2 linked regions of the Paraglaciecola psychrophila 170 genome follow. The protein of the gene in region 2 interacts with the protein of the main gene of each other region in a pairwise test. Links are inferred from orthologs where the notes say so. Each region holds a gene or a part of one and is shown on either strand. Other genes may lie near its edges.

The links. The genes of interacting proteins can lie anywhere in the genome.
Region 1: the proteins of C427_RS21245 (region 2) and mrdA interact in binary tests that used the Escherichia coli proteins (3 or more experiments, as listed by UniProt). The link is inferred for Paraglaciecola psychrophila 170 from one-to-one orthologs.

What each region holds. Positions count from the first base shown.
Region 1 is NC_020514.1:3,336,845-3,340,896, reverse strand. What follows is about bases 1,163-4,052. They hold mrdA (penicillin-binding protein 2), read right to left. Parts: upstream 3,641-4,052; coding sequence 1,685-3,640; downstream 1,163-1,684. Other genes in these bases: rlmH (23S rRNA (pseudouridine(1915)-N(3))-methyltransferase RlmH), read right to left, coding at 3,643-4,052; rodA (rod shape-determining protein RodA), read right to left, coding at 1,163-1,698. Also shown: mltB (lytic murein transglycosylase B), read right to left, coding at 1-520; more of rodA, read right to left, coding at 580-1,162. UniProt on the Escherichia coli protein: Catalyzes cross-linking of the peptidoglycan cell wall. Responsible for the determination of the rod shape of the cell. Is probably required for lateral peptidoglycan synthesis and maintenance of the correct diameter during lateral and centripetal growth.
Region 2 is NC_020514.1:4,847,828-4,853,319, forward strand. The notes cover bases 1,161-4,328. They hold C427_RS21245 (penicillin-binding protein 1A), read right to left. Parts: upstream 3,995-4,328; coding sequence 1,361-3,994; downstream 1,161-1,360. Other genes in these bases: C427_RS21240 (NAD-dependent malic enzyme), read right to left, coding at 1,161-1,282; pilM (type IV pilus biogenesis protein PilM), read left to right, coding at 4,132-4,328. Outside these bases: more of C427_RS21240, read right to left, coding at 1-1,160; more of pilM, read left to right, coding at 4,329-5,205; C427_RS21255 (PilN domain-containing protein), read left to right, coding at 5,193-5,492. UniProt on the Escherichia coli protein: Cell wall formation. Synthesis of cross-linked peptidoglycan from the lipid intermediates.

The DNA of each region.
Region 1 (4,052 bases), 1.5 Mb from region 2 along the record:
AAGAACCTTTAAGCTCTGTTATCTCAAAGTTTTCTTCTTTAGCTAATAAGAATAATTGTGCTAATTCGCTTCGAAAAAACTTAGCCCTTGGCTGATAGTGAAAACCCAAAGTGACCAGCGCATCGAGAACCGAATATTTACCTTGGTAAGTGCCATAAAAAGATTCAACACCTATGATTGCTACAATGATTTCAGCGGGCACACCGGTTTCTTGTTCTGCACGGGCTAAGGCATTTTGATGAGTTCTCCAGAATGCTAAACCTTTGGTGAGGCGTTTTTCTGTGAGAAATATGGGGTAATACTGATACCAAGGTTTAGCCTCCCATGGCTTAGCAATAGACTGTAAAATGGCCTCGTTTTTGATGGCTTTTTTCAAAGTCGATTCAACTACTTCTCGTTCGAACTGATGTTTATCTACCATCATATCAATAAACTGCTTTTGCAGTTCTAAAGGCGAAGCTTGGATACTCAAGCTTGTGACATACAAGCCTAATGCTAAAAACGATTTAAATAACTTCATGGTTCTCCTTGAAGGTTGAGTCTTTTGTTTAATCTAAACGTTTAAGGTTACAGATACAGTTACCCTCGGGACATAATTCTTTTTTGAGTACTGATGGCCATCAAAATACCAAAACCTGCTAACAGAGTCACCATAGAAGTACCGCCATAGCTAACTAAGGGTAAAGGTACACCCACTACGGGTAAAATCCCCGAAACCATGCCCATATTCACAAACACATAAACAAAAAAGGTCAGGGTAATGCTACCTGCTAAAATTTTACTAAATGCATCTTGGGCCTTCACAGCTATCAACATACCTCTAATAACAATAAATGCGTAGATTGCCAGCAGCCCAACGACACCCCAAAAACCAAATTCTTCACTGAACACCGCAAAAATAAAATCAGTGTGGCGTTCGGGTAAAAACTCCAACTGAGATTGGGTGCCTTGTAGCCAGCCTTTACCTTGCGCCCCACCTGAGCCAATAGCGATTTGCGATTGAATGATGTGATAGCCTGAACCTAGTGGATCAGATTCCGGATTGAGAAATGTAAGCACCCGTTGTTTTTGATAATCTTGCATCAAAAATATCCACATAATAGGCGTGAAAGCAGACGTTGCAACAGCAACAAATGATATGAAACGCCAGCTCATGCCAGCTAAAAACAACGCAAAAACGCCTGAGCATGCAATCAGAAGCGAGGTGCCCAAATCCGGCTGGCGAGCAATTAACAAAGTGGGTAGGGCTACTAAAGCGAAGCCAACCAGTATATGCCAGGTTCTAGGTGGTAAGTTAAATCGACTGATATACCAAGCGACCATCATAGGAACCGCTAGTTTCATGATTTCTGAAGGTTGAAAGCGAAACACGCCTAAATCTAACCAACGCTGTGCTCCTTTACTGGATACACCGACTACTAAAACAGCGATTAACATGCCTATGCCAATGACATAAAAATAAACGGATAATTTTTGATAAGCCATTGGAGGGATTTGCGCCACAACTAACATTACACCTAGAGCCAGCGCAAGACGTGTTAATTGCCTTTGAATAAGGCCTATGTCTTGTCCTCCTGCAGAGTAAATAGTGATTAATCCCACCACCATTAGCACGAGTAGTCCCAATAGCAGCATGCCATCACAATGTATTCTGTTCCAAAAGGAACGACTGTTAGAAGCTAGTTTAGTTCTCAGCATCAGGGGGCTCCACGACGGGTTTAAGTTCGGCTTTTGATAGCTCTATTTCCTCTGGTTCTTGTCCTAAATACTCAATAACTTTGTGTTCAGGAAAGGTTTGATCTTTAAAGAAATTATCCATTATTTTTCGAGCGATAGGTGCTGCTTCAGCACCGCCGTGCCCTGCATTTTCTAAAACAACAGTGACTGTTATTTGTGGTTTGTCGTAGGGGGCATAACCTACATACATAGCGTTATCGTGGTTTTTCTTGGAGAGCTTTGATGCATCATATTTCTCGTCTTGGGCAATAGATACTAATTGGGCAGTGCCTGTTTTACCTGCGGATATGTAATTAGCCCCTCTAAATGCCTCACGTGCAGAGCCTTTTCGATTTACTGTTCCATACATAGCATCCAATACTATATCCCAGTTGCGTTCGTCTTTTATGGCTATGGGGCGCCGTTCTTTAACGGCCTGTAAAATGACTTTATCTTTTTGCATATTACCGCGTATGATTTGTGGAATTATACGCCTACCTTTGTTGACTAGATTGGCTATTGACTGTGTGAGTTGAATCGGCGTCGTTGTCCAATAACTTTGTCCTATGCCTACGTTGATGGTGTCACCAATATACCAAGGGCGGTTAAACAAGGCTTTTACAATGCCTCTGCTCGGCATAATACCATCGGCTTCTTCATGCAAGTCGATACCGGTATAATCACCAAACCCAAATTCATTCATGCTTTCGCTGATCCGATCAATACCTAATTTGTAAGCCAAATCATAGAAGAAAATATCACAGGAAACTTCGATGGCTTTTGTCACATCTACCCATCCATGGCCCCATGGATTATGGTCTCGCCAAACACGTTCAACATTTTTTAATTGATATTTACCAAAGTCATGAATCCGATATTCAGGGGTAATGACTCTCTCTTCAAGTCCAGTCAATGCTAATAAAGGTTTAACTGTTGATGCAGGGGGATATTGCCCCTGCGTTGCACGGTTGAACAAAGGGCGGTCTGAGGTGAGTAATTTTTTGTAATTCTTACTGCTGATGCCATGTACAAACAGATTCGGGTCGTAACTTGGACTGCTGTATAACGCTAGTACACCTCCATCTCGGGGGTCAATGGCAACAACAGAACCTTTCTTACCGGCAAAGGCCTTTTCGGCTTCCAGTTGTAAAGTCATATCAATATTTAGGACGATATCTTGACCGGGAGCAGGTGGATTAAAGTCCAATATGCGGATAATTCTACCTTGATTATTCACTTCCACTTCTTGAAATCCGACTTTCCCATGGAGTTTTTCTTCGTGATATTTTTCTACACCTCTTTTCCCAATGTCATAAGTGGCAGCATAGTTTGCTTCAAATCCAGCTTCACTGAGTTTTTGTAAATCTTTTTTGTTAATCTTTGCAACGTAACCTATTACATGGGTCAAGGCACTGCCATACGGATAATAACGAGCGAGTCTAGCTTCGATGGATATACCTGGATATTTATGTTGCTGTGCAGAAAAAAGTGCGACCTCTTTGGACTTTAAACGGTTGATCAGATTAACCGGTTTAAAACGTCTAGTGCCTTTTAAGTCTCGATAAAAATCACTTACATCTTCTGCGTCAATATCTAATAAAATGCTCAATTCATTAATCGTTAAATCTAGATCATCAATTTCCTCTGGAATAACTTGAAGACTAAAAACCGGACGGTTTTCTGCTAGCAATATACCATTACGGTCATAAATTAAGCCACGATTAGGCGCTACTGGTAATACTTTTATGCGGTTACCGTCTGCTCGTGTTTGGTAATCCTCGAATCGACTTATTTGTAAATAATACAAATTTGTCAACACCATAACGATCATCACAATGACCACAAATAGTCCAATAAACGTTCGCCTAGCAAAAAGGTTGGCTTCCGCTGAATGGTCTTTAATGAGGATACGCGGTGAAGGCAATTTTATTCTCTATGGTAAGGATGGTTATTATTAATTGACCAAGCTCGGTACAGGCTCTCAGCTACAATTATGCGAACTAATGGATGTGGCAAAGTAAGACTCGACAATGACCACTTTTGTTCAGAAATTTTTATACATTCAGGAGCTAAACCTTCTGGTCCTCCAATTAATAAACTGACGTCCCGTCCGTCCATTTGCCAACTTTGCATGGTTTTAGCCAATTTTGGGGTGTCCCAAGGTACACCTGTGACTTCTAAGGTGACGACTCTGTTGCCTTTGGGAATGGCAGCTAGGGTTAATTCTCCTTCTTTTTGTAAGATACGTTTGATATCAGCGTTTTTGCCACGCTTACCGGCGACTACTTCGGTGATCTGCAAAGGCATATCGGCAGGGAAACGTCTGCAATATTCCG
Region 2 (5,492 bases):
GCTGTGGTGTTGCTTCAACTTGGCGTGAAGGATTACTTAAGGGGAAAATAATCGGTAATTCACAGTGTTTTTTCATGCTACGGATAACTTGTTCCGTAAATAGCCCTGCCTGCCCAGACACACCGATTAAAATATCCGGTTGAGCACAATTAACCACATCTAGCAGTGACGCAAACTCACCACTATAAGACCATTCTTTAATTGCATCAGATGGCTGGACCAGACGTTGTTGGAAATCTCGCAGACCTTGCATGCCTTCGGTAAGCAAGCCAAATCGGTCGATCATAAATACTTGACCTCGTGCTTGAGCGTCTGAAATTCCTTCTCTACACATTTGTTGAATAATTTGCTCTGCAATACCACAACCAGCGGACCCTGAACCAACAAAGGCCACTTTCTGTTCAGACAATTTAGATTTTTTGCTTTTGCAAGCGGCCAATATGGTTCCCACTGCAACTGCGGCGGTGCCTTGTATGTCGTCATTAAAACAGCAAATTTTGTCTCTATAACGTTCGAGTAAAGGCATAGCATTAGGTTGAGCAAAATCCTCAAATTGCAGCATAACTTCAGGCCATCTGCGATGAATAGCCTTAACAAACATATCTACAAATTCGTCATACTCTGCTTGACCAATACGGTTGTGGCGCGCCCCCATATACATAGGGTCGGCTAACAACTTTTCATTATTGGTGCCTACATCTAACATAACGGGCAAGGTATAAGCAGGGCTAATACCACCACAGGCGGTATACAAAGATAACTTACCAATCGGAATACCCATACCGCCTATTCCTTGGTCACCCAAACCTAAGATACGTTCTCCATCAGTCACAACGATAACCTTCACCTTACGCTTAGTAGCGTTACGCAAAATATCATCCATTTGATGACGTTCAGAATACGAAATAAACAATCCACGAGAACTACGGTAAATATCCGAAAACTGCTCACAGGCATCACCCACTGTTGGGGTATAGATAATGGGCATCATTTCGTCGATGTGTTCTTTAATTAATCGGTAATACAAGGTCTCGTTATTGTCTTGAATAGCACGCAAATAGATATGCTTATTGATTGGCTCATCAAAGCTGGAATACTGCATATAAGCTCGGTCAACTTGCTCTTTGATGGTCTCGTAACGGGGCGGGATCAGGCCAGTTAAATTGAACGTAATGCGTTCATCAGAACTAAATGCGCTACCTTTATTCAGCAAAGGTGTTTCTAATAGTGAGGGCCCAGAGTGAGGAATGTACAGCGCATTTTTTGTAGCTGAATTTGCCATTAACGTATTGTCCTGTTTGTTCATATTGTTATTTCAGTTCTTTCTGACCACATAGGCCAGTGAAGGCGTGTTGTTTCTTTAAAATATATCTTCAATCTGCTTTTTACTTTGCTCACCTTGATCTGCAGAGTCAATAATTTCTGCTTCAGCCACAAAACTCTGTGGCTCGGTGCCTTGAGTAAAGTATTCAAACATCGATGTTTTATCTGTTCTATTAGTAAGTTTGCCGGTGCCCTTGTCGATGCGCACAGTAAGTAAATCTGTGGGCATAGGCAATAAATGCTCAGGTTTACCAGCCAATGCATGTTGCATAAACCTTATCCAAGCGGGTTGCGCTGCATGTGCACCTGACTCACTGCCGATGAGTGCGTTACCAATGTAGTTGAATTTTGTGGGGTTTTTGTTCACTAAATTTTGATTTTGTGTGGTGCGACCTAAGCGCCGATTGTTATCATCAAACCCCACCCATGCAGTGGCCACCAAGTCTGGTGTAAACCCACTAAACCAGGTATCACGCACATCGTTGGTGGTACCCGTTTTGCCGGCGATGTCACTACGACGGTCCATCAACATTGCGGCACGCCATCCAGTACCACGATTATCCCAAGCACCATTAATTTGAACAGCAGAGCGCATCATTTCTGCAACCAAGAATGCATTTTCTGCACTGATAACCCTAGGAGCAGAGAGAATATTTTTAACAGGCTCATCAACCTGTTGCGCAACCCCAAATTCGGCAGCTAACCGTGCTTCAAGATCGTCAGGATCTGCATTAACGTGGTTAATCTGGGACTCCGCTACACAAGGATTGCAAGCATTGACTGGATTAGCTTTCCACAGTACTTCACCCATCTCATTTTCGATGCGTTGAATAAAATGAGGCCGAATTAAGAAGCCACCATTAGCAATGACTGCCATAGCGGTCGCCACTTCTAGGGGGGTATGGGAGCCAGAACCTAGAGATAAGGTCTCATCTAAAGGGATATCATCTTTACTAAAACCAAAGCGGGTAAGATGTTCAGCAACATTGTCCAGCCCTACTGCCCTTAGCAGACGTACTGATACGACGTTTTTTGATTTAGTTAACGCCACTCGCATTCGGATTGGGCCATCGTACTCGGCAGGAGAGTTCTCAGGACGCCACGCATTTCCTGAACCTGATTGCCATTGCGTGATAGGTGCGTCGTTTATCAAACTTGCCAAGGTGTAACCATTTTCTAATGCAGCTGAGTAAATAAAAGGTTTAATATTCGAACCAACTTGCCTTTTGGCTTGAGTTGCACGGTTAAATTGGCTTTGATAAAAACTGTATCCCCCCACCACAGCTTGCGCCGCCCCGTTTTTGGGGTCTAGTGCTACAAAGGCACCACTTGCTTGCGGATATTGAGCAAGCTGCCAATGCAAATCGTCTTCTCTTTGTCGAATTAAAATCAGTGCCCCAGCTTGCACTATATCACTGGCTATTTTGGGATCTTGCCCTTGTTTTGCATCATTAATAAATGGTCTGGCCCAATCTAAGCCATCCCAATCAATAATACTGTACTTGCCTTGTCGGTTAAAAATAATGATGTCTTGTTCATTTACTTTAACAACGATAGCGGGATGCATTGATTCAAAGGTTTTTACATCTTGTAAGTAACTTAACATTTGTTCTTCGGGCCAAGGGGCTGGGTTATTGAGTTCAGAATTTGCAGACTCTAAAAGCTGCCCGTTTTGATCATCAGTTTCATTTGATGCCCAAAGTTGTTTAACAACTCCATGATAACCATGACGTTCATCGTAATCATGTAAATTTCTACGCACAGCTTGTTGCGCCGCGGCTTGCAAATCAGATGAAGCAGTAGAGTAAATTTGATAGCCACCCGTTTCAGCCTTGTCTTTGCCGTACAACCCGATCATTTCACTATAAATAATATCTGCCAAGTAGGGTGCATCTAGGTTTATTTCTGCACCGTATTTTTTAGCGGTCACAGGCTCGTTAACAGCTTGCTCAAATTGCGCCTGAGTTATGTATTCTTCATCCAACATACGTAACAAAACGATACGTCTTCTAACCATTGAACGCTCAGGACTACTGATAGGATTGAGTGCAGAGGGTGCCTGAGGTAATCCTGCAATAGTGGCAATTTGTGCTAATGTTAGCTCATTCAGTGACTTACCGTAATAGACTTGTGCCGCCGCACCAAAACCAAAGGCTCGGTGGCCCAGTTCTACTTTATTTAAATAAAGCTCTAATATTTCTTGTTTGCTTAATAGTTGCTCCATATGCCAAGCTAAGATAATTTCACGTATTTTGCGGATGTATTTTTTCTCGCGGGTCAGGAAGAAGTCTCGGGCCATTTGCATAGTTAGGGTACTACCGCCCTGCCCTTTTTCCCCTGTGACGACTAAATTAACTAAAGCGCGCATCATGCCGATAGGATCTATACCCGGGTGGTCATAAAATCTGCTGTCTTCGGTGGCGATAACAGCTTGTTTTAATTGTTCCGGAATCTGCTCAAGAGTAAGTGGGATCCGGCGTTTCACTCCATACTGGGAGATAAGTTTGCCATCTTGAGTAAAAATGCGCATCGGTGTTTGTAATCGAACATCTTTAAGAACGTCGACGTTAGGTAAGTCAGTTTTAATATAAAAATAGGTACCTAATAAGGTAGCTGTACCAACGAAGGATGTGACTAAAATGACTATTAATGCGGGTTTAAGTAATTTCACAGATAGATAATACCAAGGCAACTTCTAATAAATGATCTACATTTTATACCTATGTACAGTTATTAGAACCATAAAATACAAAAAATTACGTAATAATGATGCTGTGAATTATTCCTATTCAAATGGATGTCTAACAATTGAAAAAATTATTTGGCCTTTTTGGCACTAACATACAAAGAATGATTGGCCTTGATATAGGTACTCGGTTTATTAAAGCCGTAGTACTCGAAAAGTCAGGTGAACAATATAACTTGCAAGCCTATGCCTGCGAGCCAATTCAAGGTAATGCTTTTGCAGAGCGTGAAATTAAAGATTTCGAAGCAGTTAGCCATGCACTTAAAAAAGTGAAGCTCGCTCTCAAAGGCAAAAACAAGTTAGTTGCCATAGCGGTATCAGGCTCGACTGTGCTAAATAAGATTGTTTACATGGATCCCGGTCAGACTGATCACGAACTGGAAAGCCAAATTGAATTGGAAGCCGATAGTTTGATTCCTTATCCATTAAACGAAGTATACATCGACTTCGAGGAGATAAGTGACAGCCAAACCACGAATAATAAAGTCGAAGTGTTACTCAGTGCGGTACATAAAGAATTAGTCGACCGCAGGATCACCTTATTGGGTGAAGTGGGTTACGAAGCCAAAATCGTTGATGTAGAAAGTTACGCCCTAGGTGCAGCTGTTGCCTCTTTCTACCCAAGTGAAGCTGAAAAAACAGTTTGCTGTATCAACATCGGCGCCAGTCATTTACAAATGTGTGCAGTTAAAAATGGCAAGGTTATTTATACCAAAGACCACAACTTTGGAATGGACGCATTGATTCAAGACTTGACGATGCTCTACAGTCAAGAACGTTCTCAAATTGAACAACAATTAACAGATGGCACATTACCTGAAACATGGAAACAAGATGCTTACCCCATGTTCTTAGCTAACTTACAACAGAATATTAACCGAGCATTACAATTGTATACTAGTGTATCTGGCGAAGCTCGCCCCAGCAATTTGTTAATATGTGGAGGCGGTGACCACATAAAATCCTTACCTGAAGACTTGACTGCAGATTTAGGTATTGAAGTAACTTGTTTCAACCCATTTACTGACATGGTGATAGCAGATAGTGTCAATCAAGGAGATTTAGAACATGTCTCTGGACAACTTATCATTGCTGCAGGTCTAGCCAGTAGGAGCTTTCAACCATGGCACATATAAATTTACTGCCTTGGCGCGAAGGTCGTAGAGCTGAGCATAAAAAGAATTACCTGACTTTGCTAGCGGCACTTGCACTAAGTGCTCTTGGAATCATGTTTGCTGCCGGCAATGTATTGAATAAAATGACAGAAAACCAAAATTATCGAAACAATTATATTGAGCAAGAAACAGCTTTATTAGATCAACAAATTGAACAAATTAAGAATATTAAAAAAGACAAGGAAGCGATTGAACAAAGAATGGCTTTGATTGAGCAACTTGAGTCTAGCCGAAACGCAGTACCGATC